3 regions of the Klenkia sesuvii genome follow, and region 3 is predicted to be linked to each of the others. Evidence: riboswitches for the same ligand, from Rfam matches in the RefSeq annotation. Region 3 holds a riboswitch; each other region holds the start of a gene.
The links. A riboswitch is a leader RNA that binds a small molecule or an ion and turns the genes downstream of it on or off. The one in region 3 is predicted to bind cyclic di-AMP.
Positions count from the first base shown of each region.

Region 1: another riboswitch for cyclic di-AMP. It lies ahead of TEK04_RS15405 (C40 family peptidase); the one in region 3 lies ahead of TEK04_RS10905 (VldE C-terminal domain-containing protein).
Region 2: another riboswitch for cyclic di-AMP. It lies ahead of TEK04_RS20625 (aggregation-promoting factor C-terminal-like domain-containing protein); the one in region 3 lies ahead of TEK04_RS10905 (VldE C-terminal domain-containing protein).

Region 1 is NZ_JBAPLU010000017.1:19,274-29,272, reverse strand. Features, by position in the region: gene TEK04_RS15445 (dihydrolipoamide acetyltransferase family protein) at 1-1,050, opposite strand, end outside; gene TEK04_RS15440 (alpha-ketoacid dehydrogenase subunit beta) at 1,052-2,026, opposite strand; gene pdhA (pyruvate dehydrogenase (acetyl-transferring) E1 component subunit alpha) at 2,023-3,153, opposite strand; gene TEK04_RS15430 (Lrp/AsnC family transcriptional regulator) at 3,306-3,776, shown strand; gene TEK04_RS15425 (alpha/beta fold hydrolase) at 3,796-5,301, shown strand; gene TEK04_RS15420 (hypothetical protein) at 5,341-5,859, shown strand; gene TEK04_RS15415 (serine hydrolase domain-containing protein) at 5,878-7,197, opposite strand; gene TEK04_RS15410 (DUF3817 domain-containing protein) at 7,208-7,546, opposite strand; gene TEK04_RS15405 (C40 family peptidase) at 7,661-8,797, opposite strand; cyclic di-AMP (ydaO/yuaA leader) riboswitch at 8,812-8,948, opposite strand; gene TEK04_RS15400 (phytoene desaturase family protein) at 9,186-9,999, shown strand, end outside.
Region 2 is NZ_JBAPLU010000036.1:12,019-22,017, reverse strand. Features, by position in the region: gene TEK04_RS20660 (SDR family NAD(P)-dependent oxidoreductase) at 1-346, shown strand, start outside; gene TEK04_RS20655 (HDOD domain-containing protein) at 404-1,387, opposite strand; gene TEK04_RS20650 (putative bifunctional diguanylate cyclase/phosphodiesterase) at 1,384-3,525, opposite strand; gene TEK04_RS20645 (acyl-CoA dehydrogenase family protein) at 3,693-4,871, shown strand; gene TEK04_RS20640 (acyl-CoA dehydrogenase family protein) at 4,878-6,026, shown strand; gene TEK04_RS20635 (YceI family protein) at 6,086-6,685, opposite strand; gene TEK04_RS20630 (type 1 glutamine amidotransferase domain-containing protein) at 6,762-7,316, opposite strand; gene TEK04_RS20625 (aggregation-promoting factor C-terminal-like domain-containing protein) at 7,418-8,242, opposite strand; cyclic di-AMP (ydaO/yuaA leader) riboswitch at 8,299-8,425, opposite strand; gene TEK04_RS20620 (class I SAM-dependent methyltransferase) at 8,569-9,195, opposite strand; gene TEK04_RS20615 (MFS transporter) at 9,192-9,999, opposite strand, start outside.
Region 3 is NZ_JBAPLU010000009.1:98,867-108,865, reverse strand. Features, by position in the region: gene TEK04_RS10920 (RNA polymerase sigma factor) at 1-709, shown strand, start outside; gene TEK04_RS10915 (MFS transporter) at 809-2,242, opposite strand; gene TEK04_RS10910 (M20/M25/M40 family metallo-hydrolase) at 2,239-3,558, opposite strand; cyclic di-AMP (ydaO/yuaA leader) riboswitch at 3,681-3,829, shown strand; gene TEK04_RS10905 (VldE C-terminal domain-containing protein) at 3,843-4,640, shown strand; gene TEK04_RS10900 (protein adenylyltransferase SelO) at 4,656-6,095, opposite strand; gene TEK04_RS10895 (zinc-dependent alcohol dehydrogenase) at 6,116-7,306, opposite strand; gene TEK04_RS10890 (hypothetical protein) at 7,645-8,025, opposite strand; gene TEK04_RS10885 (alpha/beta hydrolase family protein) at 8,218-9,021, opposite strand; gene TEK04_RS10880 (DEAD/DEAH box helicase) at 9,344-9,999, shown strand, end outside.

The sequences.
Region 1 (9,999 bases), on a different contig from region 3:
GCTCACCTTGAGCCCGGCGAGCTCGGGCCGCGCGGCCAGGCGACCGCGCAGCGCCATCGTCCGGGTGACGTCGACGGTGAGGAACTCCGTGACGTGCGGGGCGGTGAACGCGCTGGACACCATGGCCGCGGCGGTGTGCTTGCGCACGCCCTTGATCGGGATCCGCTGCTCGCGCCCAACGGTGCCGCCGTCGCCCACCGGGAACCGGACGACGGGGTCCGCCGGTTCGTCGGCCACCGGTGCGGTGCGGGCGGCGTCGACGTCGGCGCGGGTGATGACCCCGCCGGGGCCGGTGCCGGTCACCGTGGTGAGGTCGACGCCGAGGTCCTTGGCGTACTTGCGCACGGGCGGCTTGGCCAGCGGCCGGGGGGCCCGGCGGCCGGGGGCGACGGCGTCCGCGGAGGCGGCCTCGGTGTCGCCGGCGTGCTGCTCGGCGGCCCGGCCGATCTCCAGACCGCCGTGGCGCACCGGCTTGGACGTGGCGTCGGGCGCGGTGGCCAGCAGCGGCGGGCGGTCGGTCCCCGAGCCGTAGTCGGCCTCGGGCTGCACGGACGCGCCGGCCCGGGCGGTGGGCGCGGGGACGGCGGACGGGCCGGAAGGGGCCCCAGCGGCGGCCGGGGCGGTCGCGCGCTCGGCCACGGCGGCACCCGAGCGGCGTGGCCGACGCACCGCCTCGGTGGTCCGCGGGCCGTAGCCGACCAGCACCGAGGTGCGGCCACCCGGGGCGGGCCCACCGATCAGCCCGGCGGCCGGGGTGTCCTCGGCGGCGTCACCGGCCGGGGCGGCTGCCGCGGTCGGGCCGTCCCCGCCGAGGTCGATGGTGATGATCGGCGCGCCGACGTCGACCGTCGTCCCCGGCTCGTGCAGCAGCTCGACCACCGTGCCGGCGTACGGGCTGGGCAGCTCGACGGCCGCCTTGGCCGTCTCCACCTCGCACAGCGGCTGGTTGGTGACCACCGTGTCGCCCACGGCGACCAGCCACTGCAGGATCTCGCCCTCGGTGAGGCCCTCACCGACGTCGGGCAGCGTGAACTGGCGCAGGTCGGCCATGTCAGTACTCCAGCGAGCGGTCGACGGCCTCGAGCACCCGGTCCAGGTCGGGCAGGTACTCCTCCTCCAGCTTGGACGGCGGGTAGGTGACGTCGTAGCCACCGACCCGCAGCACCGGGGCCTCCAGCGAGTGGAAGCAGCTCTCGGAGACGCGAGCGGCGATCTCCGCGCCCATGCCGAGCGTGGTCTGGGCCTCGTGCACCACCACGCACCGGCCGGTGCGCCGCACCGACTCCTCCACCGGCCCCAGGTCCAGCGGCGACAGCGTGCGCAGGTCGATGACCTCCAGCGAGCGGCCCTCGGGCTCGGCGGCCTGCGCCGCCTGCAGCGCCGTCTTCACCATCGGCCCGTAGGCCAGCAGCGTGACGTCGTCGCCGGCGCGCACCACCCGCGAGCTGAACAGCGGCGGCGGCGGGGCGTCGAGGTCGACCTCGGCCTTGTCCCAGTACCGGCGCTTGGGCTCGAAGAACACCACCGGGTCGGGGTGGGCGATGGACTGCTGCAGCATCCAGTAGGCGTCGGCCGGGTTGGACACCGCGACGACCTTGAGCCCGGTGGTGTGCGCGAAGTAGGCCTCGGGGCTCTCGCTGTGGTGCTCGACCGCGCCGATGCCGCCGCCGAAGGGGATGCGGATGGTGATCGGCATCGGCAGCTTGCCGCGCGAGCGGGCGTGGATCTTGGCCACCTGGGTGACGATCTGGTTGTAGGCGGGGAAGACGAACCCGTCGAACTGGATCTCCACGACGGGCTTGTAGCCGCGCATGGCCAACCCGACCGCGGTGCCGACGATGCCGGCCTCGGCCAGCGGGGTGTCCACCACCCGGGCCTCGCCGAAGTCCTTCTGCAGGCCGTCGGTGATCCGGAAGACCCCGCCGAGCTTGCCGATGTCCTCGCCCATGAGCACGACCTTCGGGTCGTCCTCCATGGCCGTGCGCAGGCCGCTGTTGAGCGCCTTGCCCAACGTCAGGGTGGTCACTGCTGGAACCCCTCCTGGTAGGCGAGGAACGCGGCGCGCTGGGCGGCGATCTCCTCGGTCTGCTCGGCGTAGACGTGGTCGAACATCTCGGTGCCGGCCGGGTCGGGCATCTCCAGCGTGCCTTTCCGGATGCGGGCGGCGAGCTCGTCGGACTCGGCCTCGACGCCGGCGAAGAACTCGGACCCGGCCTTGCCCGACCGGGAGAGGTAGGCCTTCACCCGGGCCACCGGGTCGCGCAGCTTCCACTCCTCCAGCTCGTCGGCGAGCCGGTAGCGGGTGGGGTCGTCGGAGGTGGTGTGCGCACCCATCCGGTAGGTGAAGGCCTCGATGAAGGTGGGGCCGGAGCCCTCGCGCGCCCGGGCCAGCGCCGCGCGGGTGACGGCCAGGACGGCGAGGACGTCGTTGCCGTCGACCCGCACCCCGGGGAACCCGAAGCCCGCCGCGCGCCGGAACAGCGGCACCTTGGACTGCCGCTCGATCGGCACCGAGATGGCGTACTGGTTGTTCTGGCAGAAGAAGACGACGGGGGCGTCGAACGTGGCCGCCCAGATCATCGCCTCGTTGACCTCGCCCTGGCTGGTCGCGCCGTCGCCGAGGAAGGCGATGGCGGCAGCCTCCGCGTCATCGCGCTGGATGCCCATCGCGTAGCCGGTGGCGTGCAGGCACTGCGCACCGATGACCACGGTGTAGAGGTTGAAGCCGGTCTGCACCGGGTCCCAGCCGCCGAGGTCGTTGCCCCGGAACAGGCTGATGACGTCGAGGGGGTCGACCCCACGGGTCCAGGCCACGCCGTGCTCGCGGTAGGTGGGGAAGGCCATGTCACCCTCGCCGAGCGCGCGGCCGGCACCGATCTGCGCTGCCTCCTGCCCCTGCAGCGAGGCCCAGATGCCCAGCTCGCCCTGGCGCTGGAGGGCGGTGGCCTCGACGTCCCACCGGCGGACCAGGACGAGGTCGCGGTAGAGGGCGCGCAGCTCGTCGTCGCCGACGTCGAGGGAGTACTCGGGGTGCTCGACGCGCTCGCCCTCGGGGGTCAGCAGCTGGACCAGCTCGGGCTGGGCGGGCAGGTGCGGCGCGTGAGCCCCGGGGACCGGGTCCACCATCTCCTGCGCTTCCGGCACTGCGGTCACCGATGTCCTCCTCGCTGTGCGACGGCGCGCCCCGGGCAGGCCGGGACGCCGTGTGCAGCACATCACTCCCGGGACGAGATGCGCAAGGCGACCCGGGGGAATTGAGCACGATGGTCGGTGGATGCCGGGTGTGGCGTGGCACACTGAGCACCGTGCCCGGCATCGACGCCACCGACGCCCGCCTACTGCTGGCCCTGTCCGCGGACCCCCGGGCCACGGTCATGGCCCTGTCGCAGACCCTCGGGCTGGCCCGCAACACCGTGCAGGCGCGGCTGGCCCGCCTGGAGTCCGGCGGCGTGCTGGACCCCTTCGAGCGCCGGGTGCGGCCCGAGGCGTTGGGCTACCGGCTGGGGGCCTACATCACCGCGACCGTCGTCCAGACCTCGCTGGCTGAGGTGAGCGCCGGCCTGGCCGACATCCCCGAGGTGCTCGAGGTGATCGGCCTGTCGGGGGCCGCCGACCTGCTGGTGCAGGTCGTCGCGGTCGACGCCGACGACCTGTGGCGGATCAGCGAGCAGGTGCTGGCCATCCCCGGCGTGCAGCGCACCGACACCAACCTGGCGCTCCGCCGCTTCGTCGACCACCGGATGACCCCGCTGCTCGAACGCGCCGCCGGCCGCTGAACCCCGGTTAGGGTGCGCCGTGCGGATCCGGCCCCTGCTCGCGCTCGTCGTCCTGCTGCTGGCCGGCTGCCGCATCGACGGCACCGCCACGCCTGCCCCGGAGGGCTGGGCATTCGTCTCCGAGCAGCCCTGCGCCGCCTCGACCGGCGCCGGGGACTTCTCCTGCGTGACCCTCAGCGTGCCGGTGGACCACGCCCGCCCCGCCGGTGAGCACTGGGACGTCGTGTTCGGCCTGCTGCGCGCCGAGGGCGAGCGGAGGGGCGTGTTCGTCACCGCCACCGGCGGGCCGGGCTCGAGCGGGCTGGCCGCCGCGGACGCGTACAGCTCGTCCTTCCCCGACGAGGTGCGGCAGGGCTTCGACGTGGTGTTCTTCGACCAGCGCGGCATCGGTCTGTCCCAGGAGTTCCGCTGCGACGACGCCTACGACGACTACTACGTGCCGATCCAGGCCTCGTCGTCCTCCGCCGACCGCGACGAGTTCGCCGCGGCCAGCACGCAGTTCGGCCAGGACTGCTTCGCCGAGGCGGGGGTCGACCCGTCCACCGCGCCGCGCTACGCGACCGCGCAGGCCGTCGAGGACCTCGAGGACTTCCGGGAGTGGCTGGCCGCGCCGCAGCTGACCCTGTACGGCGAGAGCTACGGCACGCAGTACGTGCAGACCTACGCCGCGGCCCACCCCGACCGGGTGGCCGGGCTGGTCCTGGACGGGGTGGTCGACCTGACCACCGACCAGCCCGGGTTCGCCGTGCAGCAGGCGGAGGCCGCCGACGGCGTGCTCACGGCGACCTTCGCGCGCTGCGACGCCGACCCGGTCTGCGCCGACGCCGCCCCGGGCGGCACGGCGGCGGGCTACGACGCCCTGCTCGACCGGTTGGCCGCCGACCCGGTGACGCCGCCGGGCGGCCAGCCGGTGGACGACCTGACCCTGCGGGCAGCGGCCGCGTCGTCGATGAGCGACCCGTACTCGCGGGAGGTGTTCACCGACGCACTCGTCGACGCGCTGCTCGGCGACGTCGCGGCCCTCGACGAGCTCGGCAACGGTCCCTACGCCCCGGACCCCTCCTTCTCCGACGGGCTGTTCTACGCCGTCGAGTGCCAGGACTACGACGTCGTCCCCCAGGACGGCGACCCCCGGGCCGAGCTCGACGCCTGGCTCGACGTGTCGGCGCAGCGGGGCATCGACCAGCTGCGCCTGGGGGGCTCGTTCTACGGCGACCTCGACTGCCTGTTCTGGCCGGGGTCGACGACCACGCCGGACGTCGAGCGCCCCGCGCCCGTCACCGACCCGCCCTACCCGGTCATGGTGCTGAACGCCGACACCGACCCGAACACGCCGTTCGTCGGCGCGGAGGACGTCTTCCGCGACCTGACCCCGGGCGCCGGCCCCGCCGACGCCGCGGTGATCCAGCTCGACGGCCCGCACGTGGTCTACGGCCGCGGCGACCCGTGCGTCGACGACCCGGTGAACACCTTCGTGGCCACGGGCCAGGTGCCCGACCGACGGGTCACCGTCTGCCGGTGGTGACCGTTTCCGGGGTGCGCGGCTGCGGGTAGCGGGCACTGCATGGCGAAGAAGACCCCACTGGGTGCGATCGGCAAGGGCAGGCGCGGCATCTCCGCGGGCGGGTGGGCGCTGCGCGGGGCGGCGGCCGGCGCCGCCGGTACGACGGTGCTCAACACCGTCACCTACCTGGACATGGTGCTGCGCGGGCGCGGCACCAGCGACACCCCCGAGCAGACCGTCGAGGCGCTGGCCGACAAGGCGGGCGTCGACATTCCGGGGTCGGGCGACACGCGCGACAACCGGGTCGCCGGTCTGGGGCCGCTGACCGGTGTCGCGGCCGGGGTGGGCGTCGGGGTGCTGGCCGGTCTGGCCCGCGCCGCCGGGTTCCGGCCCCACCCGCTGGTGGGCGGGCTGGTGGCCACCGTCGGTGCCCTGGTGGGCGCCAACGGCCCGATGGCGGTGCTGGGCATCAGCGACCCGCGCACCTGGTCGGCCACCGACTGGGCCGCCGACGTCGTGCCGCACCTGGCCTACGGCATCGCCACGCACTCGACCCTGGCTGCGCTCGACCGCGCCTGAGGCCCCCCGGGCCGGGGCTCAGCGCCAGCCGACGGGGTCGACGCCGCCGGGCACCGGGGCGGCGGGGTCGTAGGGCTGCCGGGTGAACACGAACGTCGCCAGGTCGAGGTGGTCGTCGGCGATGCGCAGGGTCTCCCCGGCGTAGTAGCCGTCGAGGCCGACCCAGCTGCCGTCCGACCGCCGGACGAACCGGCTGGCCCGCCCGGCACGGCCGGGTAGCGGGCCCAGGTGCAGCGCCCCGTCCCCCTGCGCGCGCAGCACGTGCGGCGCCGGGCCCCAGAACCAGACGCCGAGGACGTCGAGCGGGACCGGCGGGGGTGCTGGCGTCCAGGCGGGCACCACCCGCGGTTCGGCCGCCTTCAGGTCGGCCAGCAGGCCGGGCACCAGCGGGTCCAGCCCGCTGGTGGTGTTGGCCAGCATGACCGCGCCGGTGAGCTCGGTGCGGTCGACGAACACCCCGGCGAGGAAGCCGGGCATCGATCCCCCGTGCCCGACCAGGGTGGTCCCGTCGACGCGCAGCACCTGGACGCCCAGCCCGTAGGCCGACCACCCGGCGGCGGAGCCGTCGACGCCGGCGGGCACGACCATCTCGGCCAGGGTGGCGGGGGCCAGCACGTCGCCGGTGTCGCCCAGCAGGAACGCGGCGAACCGGCCGAGGTCGGCCAGGGTCGCCCAGAGCTGGCCGGCGGCGTCCATCACCCCGGCGTCGTGCTCGGGCTCGGGCAGGACGACGTCGGCCCACGGGTGCACCGCGGTGCCCCGGGCGGCCATGCCGGACGGGCGCGCGGTCGTGCGGACCATGCCCAGCGGCGCCAGCACCTCGCGGGTGACGACGTCGACCCACGGTTGCCCGCGGTGCCGGGCCACCAGTTCGCCGAGCAGGCCGAAGCCCAGGTTGGAGTAGTGGAACCGGCGGGCGGCGCCGAGCACGACGTGCTCGGGTCCCAGCTGCAGGTCCGCCAGCGACCCGCCGGGCACCCGCTCCCACCAGCCGCCGGGGCTCTCGCTGGACGCACCGGCCAGGTGGGAGAGCAGCTGACCCACCGTGCGCGCGCCCAGCGGCGTGCCGGGGACGTGCTCCTCCAGCGGGTCGTCCAGGTGCAGGCGGCCCTCGTCGCGCAGCCGCATGACGGCCACCGCGGTCACCGTCTTGCTGATCGACCCGAGCCGGTACTGGACGTCGGTGTGCGGGCCGGGGACGTCGCCCCGGCCGGCCGACCAGGCCAGGGCACCGTCGCGGACCACCCCGGCCACCAGGCCGGGCGCCCGGCCGGTGGCCTGCACGCGCGCGGTGCGGGCGAGCAGGGCGCGGGCGGTGGTCGGCTCGACGCTGGGCATGCCCTGCAGGCTAGGGGGTGGCGGCCGGGTCCCCGACGGGCAGACGGCCGGTGCGGGCGGCCCACCGCTCGAACCAGACGGTCGCGAACGGCGGCACCGAGGCCACCAGGGCCAGGGCGGCGGTGCGCAGGTCCCAGCGCAGCACCCGCCAGCAGACCAGGGCCAGCACGACGTAGACCACGAACACCGCGCCGTGCACCGGGCCGGCGATCTGCACCCCCAGCTCGGAGGTGCGCAGCACCCACTTGACGAACATGCCGGCCAGCAGCAGCGCCCAGCTGACCGCCTCGGCGAACGCGACGACGCGGAAGGCGCGGGCGACGGTGGGGGGTGCGGGGAGTGCGGCCACGACCAGCACCAACGGACACGTGGCCGCCGCCGTCCCCGGGTGTGACCGACCCCGCACAGCACGGAGCCCCGGTCACCGAACGGTGACCGGGGCTCCGGTGGTGCGGTGCGGGGGTCAGCCCGCGATGCGGCGGTAGGCCGTGGGCGCGGAGCCCATGGCGTCGATGCTGGCCACCTTGACGACGTCGCCGGACGTCGGGGCGTGCACCATCTGGCCGTTGCCGATGTAGATGCCGATGTGGCTGACCGGCGAGTAGAAGGCCACCAGGTCACCGGGCTGCAGCTGGCTGCGGGACACCGACTGGCCCATCGAGGCCTGGGAACGGCTCGAGTGCGGCAGCGAGATGCCGGCCGCGGCGTAGGCGTACTGCACCAGACCCGAGCAGTCGAAGCTGTTGGGACCGGACGCGGCCCACACGTACGGGGCGCCCCGCTTGGACATCGCCGTGTCGACGGCGACCTGGGCGGCGGCGGAGTTGGCGACCACGCTGCTGCCCGCCGGGGCGGCCGAGGCGCTGGACCCGCCCGAGCTGCTCGAGTTCGAGCTGCTCGAGCTGTCGTCGCGGTCGGCTCGGCTGGTGGCCGTGGTGCGTGCGGCGACCTCGGCCGCGGCGGCCTCGGCCGCAGCGCGCTCGGCGGCCGAGAGCCGTTCGTACTGGGCCTGGTACTCCGCGATCTCGGCGTTGAGCTCGGCCTGCTGCGCGGTGACCGCGTCGACCTGGGCCTGCGCCTCGGCGGTGGCCTGCTCGGCGGTCTGCTGGGCCGTGGCCGCGGCGTCGTTGGCCTGCTGCGCCTGGGTGAGCACCTCGGTGCTGTGCTCGGACAGGAGGTCCAGGGTGGCCGACTGCTCGACGAACTCGCCCGCCGAGCTGGCGGTCAGGAGGGTCTGCAGGCCGGCGAGCTGGCCGCCGCCCTGGTAGGCGGTGCGCGCCACGCTGGTCACCGAGCCGCGGGCGGCCTCGAAGTCCGACTGCGCGGTCTGGGCCGCGGCGACGGCCTGGGCCTGGGCGGCCTGGTCGGCCTCCAGCGCCACGCGCGCGTCGTTGAACTGCTCGGTGAGGACCTCGAGCTGGTGCCCGCGCTCGGCCACGAGCTGGGCGGCCTCGGCGGAGGTGGTGGGTTCGGGGGCGGCCTGGGCCGGGGCGGCGGTCACGAGGGTGCCCGCGGCGACACCGGCGGCGGCGAGGAGGGTGATGGCGGCGCGACGGCCCCGGAGGGCTGGACGGCGCGCAGGCGTGCTGGAACTCGCCATGTGCGGCGGGTGGTCCTTTCTCCCAACGGCCGCCTACCGGGTTAGCTGACGGATTCGGGCGGGAAGGTCGCCCGGCACGTCGGGCCCTCGCGGGCCGTCGGTGCTTCACCCCAGTGCTTCGGTGGGTCCCCGGTCCTGGCGCGCCCCGGTGGTGCTGGTGGTGGTGCTGGGGCGGCCGTGGTTCGGCGGCGTCCGGTCGGCTGTCACCCAGGGCGGGTGGCGGAACGATCCGTCCGGACGGCACGACGGTAGGTGTGTGACCGTTTCGTGACAAGTGAGCCCGTGCCGATTGTGGAGTTCCGCACGTTCGTCACCGGGACACGCCCTGAGCACGCTCACAACCGGTTACCGGACGGTTGCGTCCGGACCGGTGGGCCAGGATGCCGGGATGAGCTACGACGTGGTGGTGGTCGGCGGCGGGCACAACGGACTCGTGGCGGCGGCGTACCTGGCCCGGGCCGGCCGGTCGGTGCTCCTCCTCGAGCGCAGGGCGGCGCTCGGCGGGGCGGCGGTCAGCGAGGCGGTCTTCCCGGGGGTCGACGTCCGGCTCTCGGCCTACTCCTACCTGGTCAGCCTGCTGCCCGACCGGGTCGTCGCCGACCTCGACCTGGGCGTCGAGCTGGCCGACCGGGCGGTCAGCTCGGCGACCCTGCTGGGCGACCGGGCGCTGCTGGTCGAGCGCGACCCCGGGCCGGCCACCGCGGCCTCCTTCCGGGCGCTCACCGGCTCGGACGCCGAGTGGGCCGGCTGGCAGCGCTTCTACGGCCGGCTCGCCACCCTGGCCGAGGACCTCTCCCCCACCCTGGTGCAGCCGTTGCCCTCCACCGCCGAGCTCGAGGGCCGGCTGCGCGACCGGCAGCTGTACCGCGACCTGGTCGAGCGCCCGCTGGCCGAGGTCGTCGCCGACCACCTCGACGCCGACGTCGCCCGCGGGGTGGCGCTGACCGACGGCCTGATCGGCACGTTCGCCGACGTGCACGCCGCCGACGGGCTGGCCGGCCGCTGCTTCCTGTACCACCTGGTCGGCAACGGCACGGGCCTGTGGCGGGTCCCGGTGGGCGGCATGGGCGCGGTGAGCGGCGCGATGGCCGACGCCGCCCGCCGGGCCGGGGCCGACCTGCGCACCCGGACGGCGGTCACCGCCGTCGAGACCCGGGCCGACGGCGTCACGGTGCACTGGACCGACGACGAGGGGACGGCGC
Region 2 (9,999 bases), on a different contig from region 3:
CGCCGGCTGGGGTCGCATCGTCAACGTCAGCGGCCTCAACGCCCGGGCCACCGGCAACCTCGTCGGCACCGTGCGCAACGTGGCGGTGGCCGCGATGACCGCCAACCTCGCCGAGGAGCTCGGGCCGCACGGGGTGAACGTCACCGTGGTGCACCCCGGGCGCACCGTGACCGAGCGCACCCCGGCCGACGTCGCGGCCGCACCCGCCGCAACCCGCATCGGCCGGCTGGTCACCGCCGACGAGGTCGCCGACGTCGTCGCGTTCCTGTGCTCCCCGCGCAGCGTGGCCGTCACCGGCGATGCCGTCGCCGCCGGCGGCGGCACCCCGGGCGCGGTCGTGTACTGACCGCACCCGGGGGTGCCCGGCCCGGGAACCGCTCGGCCCCGGCCGGACCGGCGAGGGTCAGGCCTGCAGGGCGCGGCGCAGGCCGGCGGCCTCGGTGCGCACCCGGGCCACCACGGGCGCCAGGTCGGCCTCCCGCAGCCGGCCGCAGGTCAGCTCGGGGGCCGGGCGCGGCACGTGGCCGGGCACCGTCAACCGGTCGTGCACCTCGAAGGCGGCCCGCAGCAGGCCGCCGTCGACGGACTCCAGGTCGTCCAGCTGGTCGACCGGGCGCAGCATCCCGGCCGGGAAGGCCCAGTGGCGCATGGCCGCCGCGGTCAGCTGCACCGCGTGCACGCCGTAGCGGGCCACCTCGGCCGCCCGCCGCTCGCCGGACCCGACGGTGGTGTCCAGCGCCGCGTACCCGGTGGGGTCGTGGTGGACCAGCAGCGCGGCACCGAGCTGGGCGAGCAGCCCCGTGCACATGGCGTCGGCGGCGCGGTGGCCCATCCGCGGGCCCAGCGCCTCGCACGCGAGGGCGAGGTGGGTCGAGGTCGTCCAGTGCTCGGGGGGCAGGTCGCCGTCGGCCGAGGAGAGCGCCACGCTCGCCATCGACCGCACCGTGGCGAACCCGACGACGGTCACCGCGAACTGCAGCGACGACACGCGCCCGCCCAAGCCGTAGAAGGCCGAGTTGGCCAGCTTGAGGACCCGGCCGGTGAGGGCGGCATCGGCTGCCAGCAGCCGCGACAGCTCCCGGGCCCCGGCGTCGTCGGCGTGGGTGAGGGCGACGATCTGCGCCGCCACCGGCCGCTGCGCGGCCAGCTCGTCGACGTGGGAGAGCACCTCGAGCACGTCGAAGGCGACCCCGGGCAGCAGCGCCGCGGCCAGCTCGGCGTCCGTGGGCTCGGTCTCGCCGGCCTCCCCGTCGTCGCCGAGGGGGTCGTCGCCGAGGAGGTCGTCGCCGAGGAGGTCGTCGCCGAGGAGGTCGTCACCGAGGCGGTCGAGAGCAGCGTCCACGTCCAGGTCCACGTCCAGGTCCACGTCGAGGTCGGGGCCGTTCACCGGGCACGCTCGGCGAACCAGGCGGCCGTGGCGGCGCCGTCCATGGGCTTGGCGATGCCGAAACCCTGCAGGTGGGTGGCGCCCAGCTCGGCCAGGGTGGCGGCCTGCTCGGCGGTCTCCACGCCCTCGGCGACCGAGGACAGGCCCAGTCCGGTGGCCAGTGCCACCACGGCGCCGGTGATCTCGGGGTGGCCCTCGGACAGCTCGGCGACGAACGTCCGGTCGATCTTGAGGCAGTCGACCGGCAGCTGGCGCAGGTGGGCCAGCGACGAGTAGCCGGTGCCGAAGTCGTCGACGGCGATGGTGACCCCCAGGTCTCGTAGTCGTTCGAGCACGCGGAGCGCGCGCTCGGGGTGGCGGGCGAGAGCGGACTCGGTGAGCTCGACGCACAACCGGCCCGGTGCCAGGCCGTGGCGGGCGACCGCCTCGGACACCAGGGGCGGCAGGTGCTCGTCCAGCTGCAGGGCCGAGACGTTGACGTGCACCACGGCCGGCGCACCGGGGCCGAGGTCGGCGTCCCACACGGCCAGTTGGCGGCAGGCCTCCTGGACGACGAAGGCGCCCAGCCCGTCGATCAACCCGCTCTCCTCGGCCAGCGGGACGAACACGTCGGGGCGGATCCACCCGCGTCGCGGGTGCTCCCACCGGGCCAGGGCCTCCACGCCGACCGGTGCGAGCGTCCCGGCGTCCACGACCGGCTGGTAGGCCAGCGACAGACCGCCGTCCTCGACGGCGGCCCGCAGGTCGGCCACCAGCCGCAGCTTGTCCCCGGCCTGGGCGCGGGCGTCCTGGTCCAGCACCGAGACCCGGCCCTTGCCCCCGGTCTTGGCCTGGTACATGGCGATGTCGCAGTCGCGCACGAGGTCGTCGGCACCGGCGTGCTCGGCGGTCTGCACCGTGACCCCGACGCTCACCCGCACGCCCACGGCGACCCCGCCCAGCTGCACCGGGCGGGCCAGCTCGGCCGAGATCCGGTCGCCCAGGTACACGGCGCCGTCCTCGTCGACGTCCTGGCAGACCACGACGAACTCGTCCCCGCCGAAGCGCACCACGAGGTCGTCCGGGCGCACCACCGAGCGCAGCCTCCGGGCCACCTGCACCAGCAGCTGGTCGCCGGCGGCGTGCCCGAGCGAGTCGTTGACCACCTTGAAGTCGTCGATGTCCAGGAACAGGCAGGCCAGGCCGCCCGCGGCGCCGGGCACGAACCGCTCGGCGACGAACGCGGCCAACCGGGTGCGGTTGGGCAACCCGGTGAGGGGGTCGTGCGTGGCCTGGTGGGCCAGTCGGCTCTCGAACGCCAACCGCTCGGTGACGTCCTCGATGGTGGCCACGAAGCCGCTGCCCAGCCCCGGTGTGTGCACGTGCGCGAACCGCACCACGGTGGTGCGCTCGTCCCCCGGGGCACGCACCAGCCGGGCCCGCACCTCGCCGACCTCCCCGGTCAGGGCCGCGACCGCGCACCCGACCACCTCGTCGGCGTCCTCGGCGTGCACGACCGACAGCCAGCCGGTGCCCAGCAGCTGCTCGGCCTGCCGGCCGGTGAGGCGGCAGAAGGCGTCGTTGACGTGCGCCAGCCGCAACCCCTGCTCCGACAGCAGCGTGGGCACCGGTGAGCGCTCGGTCAGGGTGGTGAACCGGCGCTCGTGGGCCGCGGCGGAGTCGGCGAGCGCCTGCTCGGCGTCGCTGCGGGCGTGCCGCACGCTCAGCGCCCACACCCCGGCCTCGGGCGAGGGGGTGGCGTAGACCAGGACGTCGACGAGCTCCCCGGTCCGGGTGCGGACGCGCAGCTCGGCGCCGACCGACCGCTCGCGGCGCAGCAGCGGCGCCGGGCCCGGGGCGGTCGTGCCCGGCAGCAGCTTGTCCAGCGGCATCCCCAGGAGGTCGGCGACCGCGTGCCCGAGCAACCGCTCGACGCCGGCGTTCGCCCAGCGCACCCGGGTCCCGGTCGGGTCGACGACGACCACGAGCAGGGCGAGGTCGACGCGCACGGTGGCGGCGTGCACCAGGGCGGTGGTGATCCGGTCGGCGTCCGACGACACGCCCGGCGGGGGCCCCGGCGGTGTCCCCGTCGGTGTCCCCGCCGGTGCCGTCGCCCACACCCCGGCGGGGGCGGGCACGGTGGTCGTGGGGATCGGCACCCCCGCAGGGTCGGCAGACCCGACGGACCGGTGAAGCCGCCGGGCGCCACGCTCACCCGTGCGGGTGGACGTGCCCCGGGTTACCCGTCGGTAACGGATGTGGGAAAGTCGGTGCTGCCGCCGGGGCGGCACGGTCGCCGGCCCGGGAGAGAGATGAGGGTTCCTCCATGCAGTTGCACCTGTCGCCCGAGGACCAGGCGTTCCGGGACGAGATGCGCACCTTCTTCACCACGCAGATCCCGCAGACCATCCGTGACGACGTCGCCGCGCACCGCGAGGTGTCCAAGGAGCAGTACGTCGAGGCGCAGCGGATCCTGAACGAGGCCGGCCTCGCCGTCCCGCACTGGCCCGCCGAGTGGGGTGGCCGCGACTGGACGCCGCTGCAGCGCCACATCTGGCGTGAGGAGATGCAGCTGGCCGCCGTCCCCGAGCCGCTGGCGTTCAACGCCTCCATGATCGGCCCGGTCATCGCCGCCTTCGGCAACCAGGAGCAGAAGGAGCGCTTCCTGCCGGCCACCGCCAACCTCGACATCTGGTGGTGCCAGGGCTTCTCCGAGCCCGACGCCGGCTCCGACCTCGCGAGCCTGCGCACCACCGCCGTCCGCGACGGGGACGACTGGGTGGTCAACGGCCAGAAGACCTGGACGACGCTGGGCCAGCACGCCGACTGGATCTTCTGCCTGGTGCGCACCGACCCCACTGCCGAGAAGAAGCAGCGCGGCATCTCGATGCTGGTCTTCCCGATGAACTCCCCCGGCGTCACCCTGCGCCCCATCGAGCTGCTCGACGGCGGCTTCGAGGTCAACGAGGTCTTCTTCGAGGACGTGCGGGTGCCCGCGGAGAACCTGATCGGCGAGGAGAACCGCGGCTGGGACTACGCGAAGTTCCTGCTCGGCAACGAGCGGGTGGGCATCGCCCGGGTCGGCGCCACCAAGCGCATGATCGTCGACGCCAAGCAGCGCGCCGCCGGGATCACCTCCGGTGGCCGCCCGCTCATCGAGGACCCCTCGATGCGCGCGCGCATCGCACAGCTGGAGAACGAGCTGCTGTCCTTGGAGCTCACCGCCCTGCGGGTGGTCTCCAACTCCAGCGACGGCAAGCCCAACCCCGCGTCCTCGGTGCTCAAGCTGCGCGGCTCGGAACTGCAGCAGGCCGCCACCGAGCTGATGGTCGACGTCGCCGGTCCGCTGTCGCTGGCCTCGTTCGCCGACGACGACGCCACCGACGTGCCCGAGTGGGCGCGGGTGGCCACCCCGGAGTTCTTGAACTACCGGAAGGTCTCCATCTACGGGGGCAGCAACGAGGTGCAGCGCACCATCATCGCCGGCACGATCCTGGGGTTGTGATCTGACATGGACTTCACCTTCGACACCGAGCAGCACGCCCTCCGCGAGGCCGTGGCCGGCCTGCTGCAGCGCGCCTACGACCCCGAGAAGCGCCGCGCCGTGACCAAGGAGGACCCGGGCTTCGACGAGAAGACCTGGGCCCAGCTGGCCGAGATGGGCGTGCTGGGCCTGCCCTTCGCCGAGGCCGACGGCGGCATGGGTGCCGGGCACGCGGAGGTCGCCCTCGTCGCTACCGAGATCGGCCGGGTGCTGGCCCCCGAGCCCTTCGTCGAGTCGGTCGTGCTGGCCGGTGGGCTGGTGTCCGCGGTCGGCACGCCTGCGCAGCGCGCCGAACTGCTGGGCCCGCTGGCCGAGGGCAGCTCGCTGGTGGTGTTCGCGCACGCCGAGCCGGGGAGCCGCTGGACGCCGTCGGCCACCGCCGTCACCGCGACGCAGTCCGGCGACGGCTGGACCCTGTCCGGGGTCAAGGAGCCGGTGCCCTCGGGTGCCCGCGCCGACGTCCTGGTCGTCTCCGCGGCCGTGGACGGCGGCACGGCGCTCTTCGTCGTCCGCGGCGACGCCGCCGGGCTCACCCGCGACGGGTACCGCAGCCACGACGGCACCCGGGTCGCCCGGGTGGCCCTGGAGGGCACCCCCGCCGAGCTGCTCGGCGAGGGCACTGCCGACCGCACGCGCGACGTCGAGCTGGCCCTGGCCCGGGCCAGCGTGGCCTACGCCCACGAGGCGGTGGGCGCGATGGAGACCGCGCTGCGCACCACCAGCGAGTACCTGAAGACCCGCAAGCAGTTCGGGGTGCCGCTGTCGCGCTTCCAGGCGCTGACGTTCCGGGCCGCCGACATGTACGTGTCGCTGGAGTTGGTCCGCAGCATCGCGCTGTGGGCGACGATGGTGGTCGACGCCGAGGACTCCACGCCCGAGGCGGTGCTCGCCGCGGCCGACCGGGCCCGGCTGCAGACCTCCACCGCCGGGCGGCACATCGGCAAGGAGGCGATCCAGCTGCACGGGGGCATCGGGGTCACCGCCGAGTACAGCGTGGGCCACTACACCTCGCGGCTCACCGCCATCGACCACCTGCTCGGTGACGGCGCGTGGGCGACGAACCGGCTGGCCGAGCGGGTCGACGCCTACGGTACCGTCGAGGCCCTCCCCGCCTGACCCCGCACGCACGCAGGAGCCCCGGTCCGCACCTCGCGGACCGGGGCTCCTGCGTGTGGTCAGGCCTGCTTGATGACCGAGACGTCGAACTCCAGCTGCACCTTGTCGCTGACCAGCACCCCGCCGGTCTCCAGGGCGGCGTTCCACACCAGGCCCCAGTCGCTGCGCTTGAGCGCCAACGCCCCCTCGAACCCCACCCGGGTGTTGCCGAAGGGGTCCAGCGCGCTGCCGGTGAGGGTGAAGTCGACCGACACCTCGCGGGTCTGACCCTTGATGGTCACGTCCCCGGTGACGGTGTACTCGTCGTCGTCGACCTGCTCGACCGCGGTGGACACGAAGGTGATGTCGGGGAACTGCTCCACGTCCAGGAAGTCCGCCGAGCGCAGGTGGGCGTCGCGGTCGGGTTGGCCGGTGTCGAGGCTGGCGGCGTCGATGCGCAGCTCGACCCGGCTCGCGGAGGGCTCGGCCACCGCGAGGTGGGCGACCCCCTCGAACCGGGTGAAGGTGCCGCGCACGGTGGTGACCATGGCGTGCCTGGCCCGGAAGCCGATGCGGGTGTGGGCGGCGTCGACGGCGTAGTCGCCGGACACGTCGCTCAGCGCTGAGGTGGCGTCGTCGAAGTCGGTCTCGCCGGCTCCGGTCGCGCGGTGCTTGGCCACGGTGGACGGTCCTCCCAGGGGTGCAAAAACGCCCTATTCTGACCCGTTGACCGTGGCCGCGCACCGGCGGGCGGGCTCAGCTCCCCGCGAACAGCTCCACGGCGGCCCGGGCGAAGGCCGGGACGTCGTCGGGGTTGCGGCTGGTGACGAGGTTGCCGTCGCGGCACACCTCCTGGTCCACCACCGTCGCACCACCCCGCCGGAGGTCCCCCCGGATGCTCGGGTAGGACGTCAGCGTGCGGCCCTCCAGCACCCCGGCCTCCAGCAGCGTCCAGGGCGCGTGGCAGATCGCCGCGACGGGCTTGCCCGCGTCGAAGAAGGCCGTGACGAAGGCGAGCGCGTCGCCGTCCTGGCGCAGGGTGTCGGGGTTCACCGCACCGCCGGGCAGCAGCAGCCCGTCGTAGTCGGCGGCCGCGACGTCGGCGACCAGGTGGTCGACGGGGTAGGTGTCGCCCGGGTGGATGTCGCCGTTGACGCCCTGCACGGTGCCGTCCTCGACGCCGTCGGGCACCGACAGCAGGTGCACGGTCGCGCCCGCGGCCTCGACGGCCTTGCGGGGCTCGTCGAGCTCGATCTGCTCCACGCCCTTGGCGGCGAGGATCGCGATGGTCTTGCCGGTCAGTTCAGCCATGCCGCTCCCGGTGCCCGTTCCGCCCCGGGGTCGAAACGGCCCGGGGCGTCCGAGGGGCGGCCGCCGGGCGGTTGCCGGGCGGTTGCCGGGTGTTCGGGGGATCAGTACCAGCCGGTGGACTGCGAGTGCGCCCAGCCCCCGCACGGCGAGCCGTAGCGCTCGTCGAGGTAGACGAGGCCGGCGTCGATCTGGCGGAAGCCGTTCGACGTCTTGGCGATGCCGGTGCCCGCCCAGGTGGAGTCGAGGAACTGCGGGATGCCGTAGGCCGTCGAGGTGGGGTTCTGCGCGGTCGGGTCCCAGCCCGATTCCCGGCCCCACAGGCTCTCCAGGCAGGAGAACTGCCGCTCGTCACCGCCCAGCTGGGCCAGGGCGTAGTCGTGGAAGTCCTGCGTGGTGGCGTTCGCGGCGGCGGCCTCGGCGGCAGCCGCCGCCTCGGCCTGCGCGGCGGCGGCGGCCTCGGCCGCGGCCTGCGCCTCGGCTGCGGCCTGCGCCTGGGCGGCGGCCTCGTCGGCGGCGGCCTGGGCCTGCGCGGCGGTGGCCTCGTCGGCCTCGCGCTGGGCCCGGCTGGCGGCCAGCTCCTGGAGGTGGCCGCTGAGCTCGGTGGCGGCCGTAGTGCCGTCGGCCGGCGCGACGATGCCCAGCTGCTGGGCGACGCTCACCGTCTGCGCGACCGGGTCGACCTGCTCGGCCTCGGCGTCCGGGCCGGCGCCGATGAGCACGTTGACCAGCACGGCGCCGGCGGCGGCCGCGGCCAGGTACACCGCGGGACGGCGGACGGGCACGAGGCGGTGCCGACCCCGGGCGAGGGCCGCCACGGTCTCCTCGGCGCTGCGGACCACCTCGAACTCGGCGGTGATGGTGCCCACCCGGAGGAGGGGCTGCTGACCGTCGCGGTCGGCAGGGCGTGCGGAATGGCGTGCGCTCATGCGGGCGTGCGGGTCCTCGTCTTCCGGTGCGCCGACCGTGCGGGTCGGTGCGGCCGCCTACCGGGTTAGCTGACGGGTTCGGGCGGGAAGAAGCCCTACCCGGCCTCGGCGCACCCGCAGGCGCGCTCCGGCCGGGATTCACCCCGGTGCTGCGGTGGGTCCCCGGTTCACCTGCTGCCGCGGGCTGCGCTGCCCGCGACGGTGACTCAGCGGCGTCCGGTGGGTCTCCCGGGGAGGGAGGTTCGCCCGACCGGACGCGCCCACGTTACGAGGACGTCACACGAGATGACAACAGCCCCACGCGAACAACACAGGTGTCATCCGCCTCACGGCAGTCGCCACACCGTGGTGCGACGCGCGACGTCCACCCCGGAGTCGGGGACGTCGTACCCGGCCACCTCGTGCAACCCGTCGGGCAGCTGGGAGCGACCGGGGTCGCCGACCAGGACGACGGCCCCCCGCACCCAGGCGGTGAACAGCCACGGCCGCACCCGGTCGGCCATGCGCAGGTCGTAGAACACGTCGCCGGCCAGCACGACGTCGACGTCGGGCTCGTCGTCGAGCACGTCACCGACCGGCTCGACGCCGGCCACCCCGTTGGCGGCGGCGTTGAGCGGGATGACCGCGAGGGCGTAGGGGTCCACGTCGCTGGCCACCACCCGGGCGGCACCGGCAAGCGCAGCGGCGATGCCGACCAGCCCGCTGCCGGCGCCCAGGTCGAGCACGGTGCGGCCGGCCACCAGCTCCGGGTGGTCGAGCACGTGGCGGGCCAGCGCCTGGCCACCGACCCAGGCCGCGGCCCAGAACGGCGAGGCCTCCCCCGCACCCGGGCCGTCGTCCATCGCCTGCCAGAGGGCCGTGACGTCGTCGGCGAGGTGCAGCGCGACCTCGGGCACCAGCGGCGGGCGCACGAGCCGGGTGTGCTGCGCGAAGAAGTCGGCGGGGACGGTCATCGCCGCGCCCCGCGTCGCACCCGGCTGACCATCGCCGTGTACAGCGGGGTGAGCACGACGCCGTCGCCGGCCAGCCGGTCCCGCAGCCGCCGGCGGTGGGTGAGGACGCCGACCAGCCCGATGGCCCAGAACAGGTACTGCACGGCGAAGGCCGCCTTGAACGCGCCGAGGTCGTAGGCGGTGGAGCTGCCCGGGGTCATCGCGTCGAGCACCGCCCCCACCGCGAGCACGACCAGCAGCGACGCCACGAACCCGCCGATGTTCACCACCCCCGTCGCGCTGCCCAGCCGGTGCACCGGGTTCCAGGTGCGGGCGTAGTCGAACCCGATCATCGAGCCCGGGCCGTTGGTGGCGAGCACGACGACCAGGACGACGAGCACCCACAGCGGCGCCCGCCCGGGCCACAGCAGCACGACCGTCCAGCTGGCGACGGTGGCACCGGCGATGCCGAACACCAGGGCCGAGCGGCGCAGCGGCCACCGCCCGCACAGCTTGCCCAGCAGCGGGCCCACCGCCATGCCGACCACGACGAGCAGGGTGAGCAGCCCGGCCGCGGTGGCCGGGGCCAGGCCCTGGCCCAGCACGAGGAACGGGTAGCCCCACAGCAGGGCGAAGACCGTGCCGGAGAACTGGGTGACCAGGTGCGTGTACAGGCCGATGCGGGTGCCCGACTCGCGCCAGGCAGCGGCCACGTTCTCGCGGATCTCGGCCCACCCGGCCACCGGGGCGACCGGCGCCCCGGGTGGGGCGTCGCGCAGGCCGGCCACGACGAGGACGGCGACCAGCACGCCGAGGGCCGCGGCA
Region 3 (9,999 bases):
GCACCTGCTGGAGGCCAACCTCCGCCTCGTCGTGTCGCTGGCCAAGCGCTACACCGGCCGCGGCATGGCCTTCCTGGACCTGATCCAGGAGGGCAACCTGGGCCTGATCCGCGCGGTGGAGAAGTTCGACTACACCAAGGGCTTCAAGTTCTCGACCTACGCCACGTGGTGGATCCGGCAGGCGATCACCCGGGCGATGGCCGACCAGGCGCGCACCATCCGCATCCCGGTGCACATGGTCGAGGTCATCAACAAGCTGGGTCGCATCCAGCGCGAGCTGCTCCAGGAGCTGGGCCGGGAGGCCACCCCGGAGGAGCTGGCCAAGGAGATGGACATCACCCCGGACAAGGTGCTGGAGATCCAGCAGTACGCCCGGGAGCCCATCAGCCTCGACCAGACCATCGGCGACGAGGGCGACAGCCAGCTCGGTGACTTCATCGAGGACTCCGAGGCCGTCGTCGCCGTCGAGGCCGTGTCCTACGGCTTCATGCAGGAGCAGCTCACCTCGGTGCTGCAGACCCTCAGCGAGCGCGAGGCCGGCGTGGTGCGGCTGCGGTTCGGCCTCTCCGACGGCACCCCGCGGACCCTGGACGAGATCGGCCAGGTCTACGGCGTGACCCGCGAGCGGATCCGCCAGATCGAGTCCAAGACGATGAGCAAGCTCCGGCACCCGTCGCGCTCCCAGGTGCTGCGCGACTACCTCGACTAGTCGCACTCGCGCGCCCAGCGTCGATCAGGGGGGTGCACGAAGGTCTGTCCTCCTCCACCACATCTGGCGGAGGAGGAAGGACTTCCGTGCACCCCCTGATCAATGTCCCGGGACGGCGGGGCGGGCGCTCAGCAGGATGACTGCGGCCAGCGCTGCGGCGGCGGCGCAGACGCTCCACACGGCGAGGTAGCCCGACAGCGGGGCCGAGCCGGCCGCGGGGTCGTCGATGCCGCCGGTGGAGGCCAACGACACAGCGAACACGGCCGAGGCGATCGCGCCGCCGACGGTCTTCGTGCTGTTGGTCATCCCGGCCGCGAACCCGGTGCGGTCGGCGGGGGCGGCGGCGACCGCCGCGGCCGGCAGCGCGGCCACCAGCAGACCCGACCCGACGCCGGCCACCGCCATGTTGGTCAACGCCTGGGCCGCGGTGTCGTGGAACGGCAACCACAGCGCGTACCCCACCGCCACGGTGGCCGCGCCGGCCGCCATCGCGCGGCGCCCGCCCAGCCACCGCGAGAGCACCGGCAGCAGCAGGGCGCCGGTCAGCAGCGTGAGCACGTAGAGGCCGATCAGCACCGACACGAACGACGCGCTCGCCCCCAGGCCGTAGCCGGTGACCGCCGGGTCGGCCCGGGCGAAGGTCGACAGCGGGATCTGCGCCCCCAGCACCGACATGCCGGACAGGAAGGCGGTGGCCTGCACCGGCCACTGCCCCGGCGCGGTCAGCACGGGGACGTCGAGCAACGGCTCGGGCTGCCGGGCCTCCACCCGTACCAGCAGCCACCCGGCGGCCAGGCCGGCCAGCACCAGCAGCCAGGGCAGGGCCGAGCCCGGGCCCAGCACCCGCACCGCTACCAGCCCGCCCATCACCAGCAGCAGGGCGGTGGTCAGCAGGCCGAGCCCGGGCAGGTCCAACCGCCCCGGCACCCGCACGGCGTCGGGCTCGACGCCCCACCACACCACCGCCAGGCAGACGGTGACCACGAGCGCCGGCAGGGCGAGCAGCACGGGCACCGGCAGCACGGTGACCAGCGCACCGCTGGACAGCGCCCCGGCCAGCACCCCGAGCTGCAGGAAGGCGACCAGCACACCCGCCGCGCGGCGGGTGCGGTGGTCGTCGGCAGCCGCGCGCCGGTGCACGATCGCGACCTCCAGCGGCAGCCAGACGACGTAGGCGCCCTGCAGGGCCGACCCGGCGACGAACACGGCGAACCCCGCCGGGCCGGTGGCCGGTGCCACGGCCATCACCCAGGTGCCCAGCGCGGTGACGGCGGTGGAGGCCAGCAGCACCCGCCGGTGCCCGTGCAGGTCGGCCAACCGGGCCAGCACCGGCACCAGCAGGGCGGAGGCGACCAGCTGCGCGGCCTCGAACCAGTTCACGTCGCCGTCGCCGATGCCCAGCGCCCGGGCGACGTCGGAGAACACCGGTGTGTAGAAGCCCTGCAGCACCCCGCTGGCGACCTCGACCACCGACAGGGCACCGACGACGGCGAACAGCGTCTGCGCCCGGGCCTGCGCGGTGGCCCGGGTCATGCCGGCAGCTCCTGGACCAGGCGGCGGTACCAGTCGACCCCGGCCAGCAGGTCGGCCACCCCGATGTGCTCGTCGGCCGCGTGGATCGTCGCCCGCTGGGCCTTGGTCATGCGGAACGGGGTGAACCGGTAGACCCGGTCGCACAGGCCGGTGAAGAAGCGGGCGTCGGTGGCGGCCATCATCACGTAGGGCGTGGGCACGGCGTCGGGGAACAGCTCACCGGTGATGCGCTCCAGCAGCGCGAAGGCGGCGTCGTCCCAGGGCGAGACCGGGCTGGGCTCGTTGCGCTCGACGACCTCGAGCCGGATGCCGGGGCCGACGGTGCGGCGCACGTGCGCCAGCACCTCCTCGACGGTGTCGCCGACCATCACCCGCAGGTTGACCCCGGCACGCGCGGTGGAGGCGACCACGTTGAGCGCGGGTGACCCCGACAGCGTGGTGACCGCCACCGTCGTCCGCACCATCGCGGCCGCCTCGGCCCCGGCGGCCCGCAGCACCCGGGTGAGCACCGGCGCCAGCCGGTCGGCCCGGGCGAGCACCGGCCGCAGCGGTGCCGGCAGGTGCGGGCCGAGCCGGCGCAGCAGCTCCAGCGTGGGTGCCGGGGCGCGCAGGGGCAGCGGCGCGGCCTCCAGTGCGGTGATGGCGCGGGCCAGCCGCGCGGTGGGGCCGCCGGGGGCCGGGGTGGAGGCGTGGCCGCCGGCGCCCTCGGCGACGAGCTCGACCGACGTCACGCCCTTCTCGGTGACCCCGACGACCGCGAGCGGTGCGGCCACCAGGGGGAAGGCCTCGGCGGCCACCGCGCCGCCCTCGTCGAGCACGAACCACGGCCGCACCCCGCGGCGGCGCAGCTCGGCGACCGCGTCGGCCGCGGTGGTGCCGGACACCTCCTCGGTGGACCCGAAGGACAACCACACGTCGCGGGCGGGCACGAACCCCTCGGTCAGCAGCGACTCCACCGCCGCGCAGATGCCGACGACGGCGCCCTTGTCGTCGAGGGTGCCGCGGCCCCAGACCGCCCCCTCGTGGACCTCGGCCCCGAAGGGAGGGTGCGTCCACCGGCCCTCGGCGGGGACCACGTCGAGGTGGGCCATGAGGACGACGGGGCCCTCGGCGGACCGGCCCGGCCAGCGCACCAGCAGCGCGTGCGGTTCGACCTCGACCCGCTCCAGCCCGTGCAGGAGCGGGAAGTGCTCGGCCAGCGACGCGCGCAGCGCCACGAACGGGGCGGGGTCGGTGCGGGCCGGGTCGCGGTCGGCGACGGTGGGGTGCCGCACCAGCTCCTGCAGCGCCCGGACGGCGGGGTGGGTCTCGCTCACGCCGCGGATGCTGTCACGTGCGTACGACATCACGTGACGAATCCGCCGCTGATCCTTGGCCGCGGCTGTGCGGGTGGCTACCGTGGGCTGGTCGTCCCGCAGGGGCGACGCCGTCGAGTCGCCCGCTGGCCCCGCCAGCGCACGGGCGAGCCGGGGACCCACCGCAGTCCTGGGGTGCATCCCGCTGCCGGTCACACCTGACCGTCAGGGGTAGGGCGACTTCCCGCCCGAACCCGTCAGCTAACCCGGTAGGCGGCCACTGGGAGCAATTGGAGAGCCGCCGCATGGCGACCCCCCGAGCACGCCGCCACGGCGTGCCCACCCGCCGGCGCCGTCCGGCGATGTACCTCGGCCTGACCGCCTCCGGCGCCGTCCTGGCCCACGTCCTCATCGGCGCCGCGCCGGCGTCGACCCCGGTGGCCGCGACCGAGCCGGCCAGCGTCGCCGCGTCGCTCGGGCTGACCGCCGACGTCGCCCCCGCCCCGGACCTCGGTCAGCTGGCCGACCTCGCCGCCAGCCGCAGCACCCGCGAGGACCAGCAGGCCGCCGCGTCCGCCGCGCAGGCCGCCGCCGACCAGGCCGTGCTCGACCAGCAGGCCGCCGAGGCCGCCGCGGCCGAGGCCGCCGCGCAGGCAGCTGCCGAGGCGGCAGCCGCCGCCGCCGCGAAGGAGGCGGCCGAGGCCGCAGCCGTCGCCGCGGCGCCGGCCAACGCGGTGTCCGGGATCGCGAAGATCACCAACAGCGCGGGCCCGGTGAAGGCGGTCGTGCAGGCCGCCGCCGACGCCGTCGTCACGAACGTGCCGGGCGCGGACTCGATCACCCTCGGCGGCACCCGGGCCAGCGCCGCCGACCCGCACGGCCACCCGTCGGGCTACGCGCTGGACTACATGGTCATGCGCGACGCGGCGCTCGGCGACGCCATCGTGCAGTACCACATCGACCACTGGTCGGAGCTGCGCGTGGAGTACATCATCTGGGAGCAGCGCATGCTGTCCTCGCCGGGTGGTTCCTGGGTGATGATGGAGGACCGCGGCGGCACGACCGCGAACCACTTCGACCACCCGCACGTGAACTACCGCTGAGGACGCAGCCGTAGTTCACGTCCCGCAATAGGTGACGTAGGCCGTGTTCGGGCCGGGGGTGCGGTAGCGCTCCTGGCCCGGCCGCTCCTCGTAGGGGTGGCGCAGCACGTCGACCAGCTCGTCGAGGGGGCCGAGGTCGCCGGTCGTCGCGGCGTCCAGCGCCTCCTGCACGAGGTGGTTGCGCGGCACGTGGACGGGGTTGACCCGGTCCATGGCGTCGGCGTCCGGTCCGGCGGCGCGCCACCGCTCGAGCCACGCGTCGAACGCCGCCAGGTTGAGCACCAGCTCCCGCGCGGGCTCGACGTCCCCGCGTGCGGCCCCGCCCAGCGCCCGGAAGAACCCGGTGTGGTCGGGGTGGTTGGCGTCCAGCAGGGCCTGCAGGTCGGTGACCAGCGCGGTGGCGAGGTCGGCGTCGGCGGCGGCGGGCAACCCCAGCTTGGCCCGCATGCCCGCCGCCCAGGCCGCCTCGTAGCGCGGCAGGAAGGTCTCCAGGACAGCGACCGCGCGGGGGATCGCTGCCTCGGCGTCCGGGTCGATGAGCGGCAGCAGCGCCTCGGCCAGCCGGGCCAGGTTCCACTGCGCGGCCAGCGGCTGGTTGCCGTAGCGGTACCGGCCGCCGGAGTCGATGGAGCTGAACACCGTGTCGGCGTCGTGCGCGTCGAGGAAGGCGCACGGGCCGTAGTCGATGGTCTCGCCGGAGATGGTCATGTTGTCGGTGTTCATCACGCCGTGCACGAACCCGACCAGCATCCACTGCGCGACCAGCTCGGCCTGCACCCCGACCACGTGCTCGTAGAGGGCCAGCGCGGGCACCTCGGCGTCGGCAGCCTCCGGCACGTGCCGGGCGATCGCGTGGTCGAGCAGCCGCTGCAGCAGGTCCAGGTCGTCGGTGGCCCGGGCGAGCTGGAACGACCCGACCCGCAGGTGGCTGGCCGCCGTCCGGGCGAGCAGCGCACCCGGCTGCGGGGTCTCCCGCTGCACCGTGCGACCCGTGCCGACGACGGCCAGCGACCGGGTGGTGGGGATGCCGAGCGCGTGCATCGCGGTGCTGATCACGTACTCGCGCAGCATGGGGCCGACGACGGCCAGCCCGTCGCCGCCGCGCGACCACGGGGTGCGTCCCGAGCCCTTCAGGTGCAGGTCGGTGTCCCCGAGCTCGCCGAGCAGCAGTGCCCGGCCGTCGCCGAGGCGGGGGGAGTAGCTGCCGAACTGGTGGCCGGCGTACCCCTGGGCGACCGGGCGGGCGCCGTCGGACACCTCGTTCCCCGTGAGGAACGCGAGGCCGGACGGCGTCCGCAGCCAGGCCGGGTCGAGCCCGAGGGACTCGGCCAGTGCGTCGTCGAGGGCGAGCAGCCGCCGGTCGGGTGCCGGGTCGGCCTGCCACGGCACCGACAGCTCGGGCAGGTCGTCGGCGAAGCGGTGCCCGAGGCGGATGCCGGTCTGGGTGCTGCTCACCCCCACGACGGTACGTCCGCTCAGACGCCGGCGGGCTTGAGCAGGACCTTCTGCCAACCGTGCTCCTTGGCGCGGAAGTTCGTGTAGGCCTCCGGGGCCTGGGCCAGCGGCAGCCGGTGGGAGGCGAACGTGTCGACGCCGAGCGGGTCGTCGTCGGTGAGGAGCGGCATGATCTCCGGCACCCACTTCTTGACGTTGCACTGGCCCATGGTCAGCTGCAGCTGCTTGTCGAACAGGGTGAGCATCGGGATGGGGTCGGCGGCGCCGCCGTAGACCCCGGACAGCGAGATGGTGCCGCCGCGCCGGCAGATGTCGATGGCGGAGTACAGGGCGGCGAGCCGGTCGACACCGGCGGTCTTCTGCAGCGGGGCGGCGAGGACGTCGGGCAGCAGTCCGGCGGCCTTCTGCACGAAGGTGGTGGCGGGGGAGCCGTGCGCCTCCAGGCCGACCGCGTCCACGACGGAGTCCGGCCCGCGACCGTCGGTCATGTCGCGGATGGCGTCACCCAGGTCGTCCTCGTGCTCGCGCAGGTCGACCACCTCCACACCGCGCAGCCGGGCCCGCTCGAGCCGGTCGGGGACCAGGTCCACGCCGATGACGCGGTAGCCCTTGTGCAGGCCGATGCGGGCGGCGAAGTCGCCGACCGGGCCGAGGCCGAGGACGACGAGCGTGCCGCCCTCTGGGACGTGCGCGTAGGCCACGGCCTGCCAGGCGGTGGGCAGGATGTCCGACAGGTAGGCGAACCGGTCGTCGGCCGGGCCCTCCGGCAGCTTGACGTGGGTGAACTGCGCCTGCGGCACCCGCAGGAACTCGGCCTGCCCGCCGGGGACGGAGCCGTACATCTTCGAGTAGCCGAACAGCGCCGCACCCGACCCCTGGTCGCGCACCTGGGTGGTCTCGCACTGGGTGTACAGGCCGCGGTCGCACATCCAGCAGTGCCCGCAGGAGATCTGGAAGGGGATGGAGACCCGGTCGCCGACCCGCAGGTCACCGGTCTCGCCGCCGACCTCGACCACCTCGCCCATGGTCTCGTGGCCCATCACGTCGCCGACGCTCATGAACGGGGCGAGGGGCTCGACGAGGTGGAGGTCGGAGCCGCAGATGTTGGTGGTGGTGACGCGGATGATGGCGTCGGTCGGCTGCTGGATCGTCGGGTCGGGGACGTCGTCCACGCGGACGTCGCCCTTGCCGTGCCAGGTCACTGCCTTCATGGGGGTCCCCCTCGGTCGCGCGGTCGCTGCGCCCGTGGTCTCCAGGCCCGCGGCTCCTCCCCACCGCGGAGGGGGGCCGAAACAGCGGCGTGCGCATGCAGGCACATCGCACGCGGTGCGCAGCTGGCGCTGGGGCAGCCGGGGGATCGTGGGGTCGCCGAGAGCGGGGGTCCGATGATGGCGTTGCTGGCCACCGTGCTCCTGCTGTTCCCGGCATGGGTCGTGGGTGGCGGAGCAATGGGTCGTGGCCGGTGGCGGACCTGTCCTGGTGCAGCGTGGTCGTCGGTGGGCGCGTCGAGGACGGCCCTCAGCGGTCGAGCGGGCGAACTGACCTCGGGCTAAGCCCGGTCGAAGAGGGTGACCCCCGACGGGGACGCCGTGAACGGGTTGGCCCACTCGGACTCGGCGCCGGTGATGGGTGCGGCGTCGGTCACGACGGTGGTGGGGGAGCCGGGGTAGATCGCCAGCACGCGGGTCGGCGAGGTGAGCTCGACGGTGTGCTCGAGCAGCTCGCCGCGGCGCATCTGCCGGGTGGTGCGGGTGCCGGTGAGCTCCTCGCCGACCGCGGCCACCCACCGGGCGCCGTCGACGTCGAACGTGATCGCGGCAATGCGCTCGCCGGCGGGCGCGGGCTCGCAGCCGGCGAACTCGGCGAGGGCCTCGTAGAGCCGCTCGGCCTGGTCGGGGTCAGCGGCGCGGGGCAGGAAGAAGGCTGGCACACCCGCAGTGTGCTGGGCAGGTCCGACGATCCGGCCCGCGGTACCGCACTGGCGGGCGGGTGCGCGCCCATGCGGGTCAGGGAGCCGGTCGGGGCGCGTCGGGCCGCACGGGCGAGGCGGGTGCGCCCCCGTGCGGGTCGGAGACCGGGGTCAGCCGCGTGGGGGCGCCCTGGCGGGCGGGTGCGCGCCCGCTCAGCGGGCGAGGTCGGCCAGCAGGTCGAGCTGGGTCCGCCACACCGGCCCGGACGGGTCGATGAGCACGAAGTGGTCGCCGTCGACCTCGGTGAGCGTCGCGTCGGCCCCGGCCGCGGTCGCCGCGGACACGTAGGACTGCGACTGCGACAGTGGCACGTTGGTGTCCGACCGCCCGTGCACGCAGCGCACCGGGACGGCGAGCGGCACCTGCTGCACCGGGTCCACGGTCGCGTCCACCGGCCCGCCGACGAAGGCCTCGACGGCCCCGCCGCCCAACCCCTCGTCGGCCGCTGCCCGCAGGTCGAGGACCCCCGCCTGGGACACGGCCCCGGTCAGCGGGACCGTGGCCCCGGTGCGCCCGGCCGCCCACACCGCCAGGTGCCCGCCTGCCGAGTGCCCGAGCGCGAGCACGTGGGTCAGGTCGAGGTCGGTGGTGGCGAGCGCGTCGATCCCGGCCGCGACGTCGTCCAGCGTCGCGGGCACCCCACCGCCGTTGCCCACCCGCCGGTACTCCAGGTTCCACGCCGCCCAGCCCTCGGCCGCCAGCGACCGGGCCAGGGGCTCGCCGAGCGAGGCGTCGTACTGCGCCCGCCAGAAACCGCCGTGGATGACCACGACCACCCCGCGCGGGGTGCCGGAGGGCCGGTACAGGTCGGCCCACTGGCTCGGGTCGGACCCGTAGGCGCTGCGCGTGGTGCCCTGATCGGGGCCGGGTCGGGAGCAGGCGGCGGTCACCGCGCCGAGTGTGCCCCAGGCGGCCAGGCCCAGCAGCTGACGTCGTCGCATGCCCGGGGTTCGCACGTCGACACCCTGCTGGACGTCGGCGGGCGGGTCGGTCTCCCGCGCCGGTGTCGGTCCGCGTAGCCTGTGCGTCGGGAGCAAGGCCCGCCACCAGTCGTCGGCGTGCGGCTGCTCCCGCACCGGACCGGGCCGTTGCTGGCCAGCGGTCCACGCACCGTCCGGCGCACCCGGGACGTCGTCCCGGCGCTCGTGCGCCGCGCACCGCCGCGCCGGGAGCGCGCGCAAGCAGGAGGAGACGCAGTTGGTTCGAGCAGGCCAGCGTCGGGACGGCGCTCGCCGCACCGCCGGGCGGGGCGGGCACCGCCCCCGCAGCACCGACCTCGTGGGCGCCCTCGCGCGCACCGTCCGCGAGGTGGAGGCAGCGGCCAAGCGCGGCCGCGTCACCCCCTCGGTGCGGGCCCGGTTCCAGGCCGTCGCCCTGCTGCTGCGCGAGGAGCGCGCGCGGGTGCGCACCGCCGAGGGGAGCGAGGCCCACCGCGCCGAGCAGCTGAAGCGGCTGGAGGGCATCGCCACGATCCTGGCCACCACCGCCGTCCGCGACGCCGGCCTGCTGGCCCTGCTCGGGGACGACGCCGTCGTCTCCGCCGCGGCCCGCCAGGTGGCCAAGGAGATCCGGCAGGACCTGGGGCTGGAGCCCGAGGAGGACGACGAGCCCGAGCCCACCCCGGTCGCCCCGGTCGAGGTCGGACGGCGGGTCGTCCCGCAGTCGGTGGTCTCCCGCCAGCTGGCCAACCCCTTCCTGGCCCCGGACTACGAGGCCGGCGCGGCGCAGCGGGGCCCGCGGGTGGGGCGGCTGGCCGGCTGGGAGCTCATGGGCCCGCTGCTGACCTCCTTCGAGCGAGCGAGCGGCGGCGCGCCGGCGTGCATGCCGCTGCCGTTCCCGACCAGCCGCTTCACCCCGCCCGGGCTCGAGCTGATGTCGCACCAGGGCCAGCTGGTCGCCGCGGCCGCCGAGGGGCACCGCAGCTTCCTGCTCGC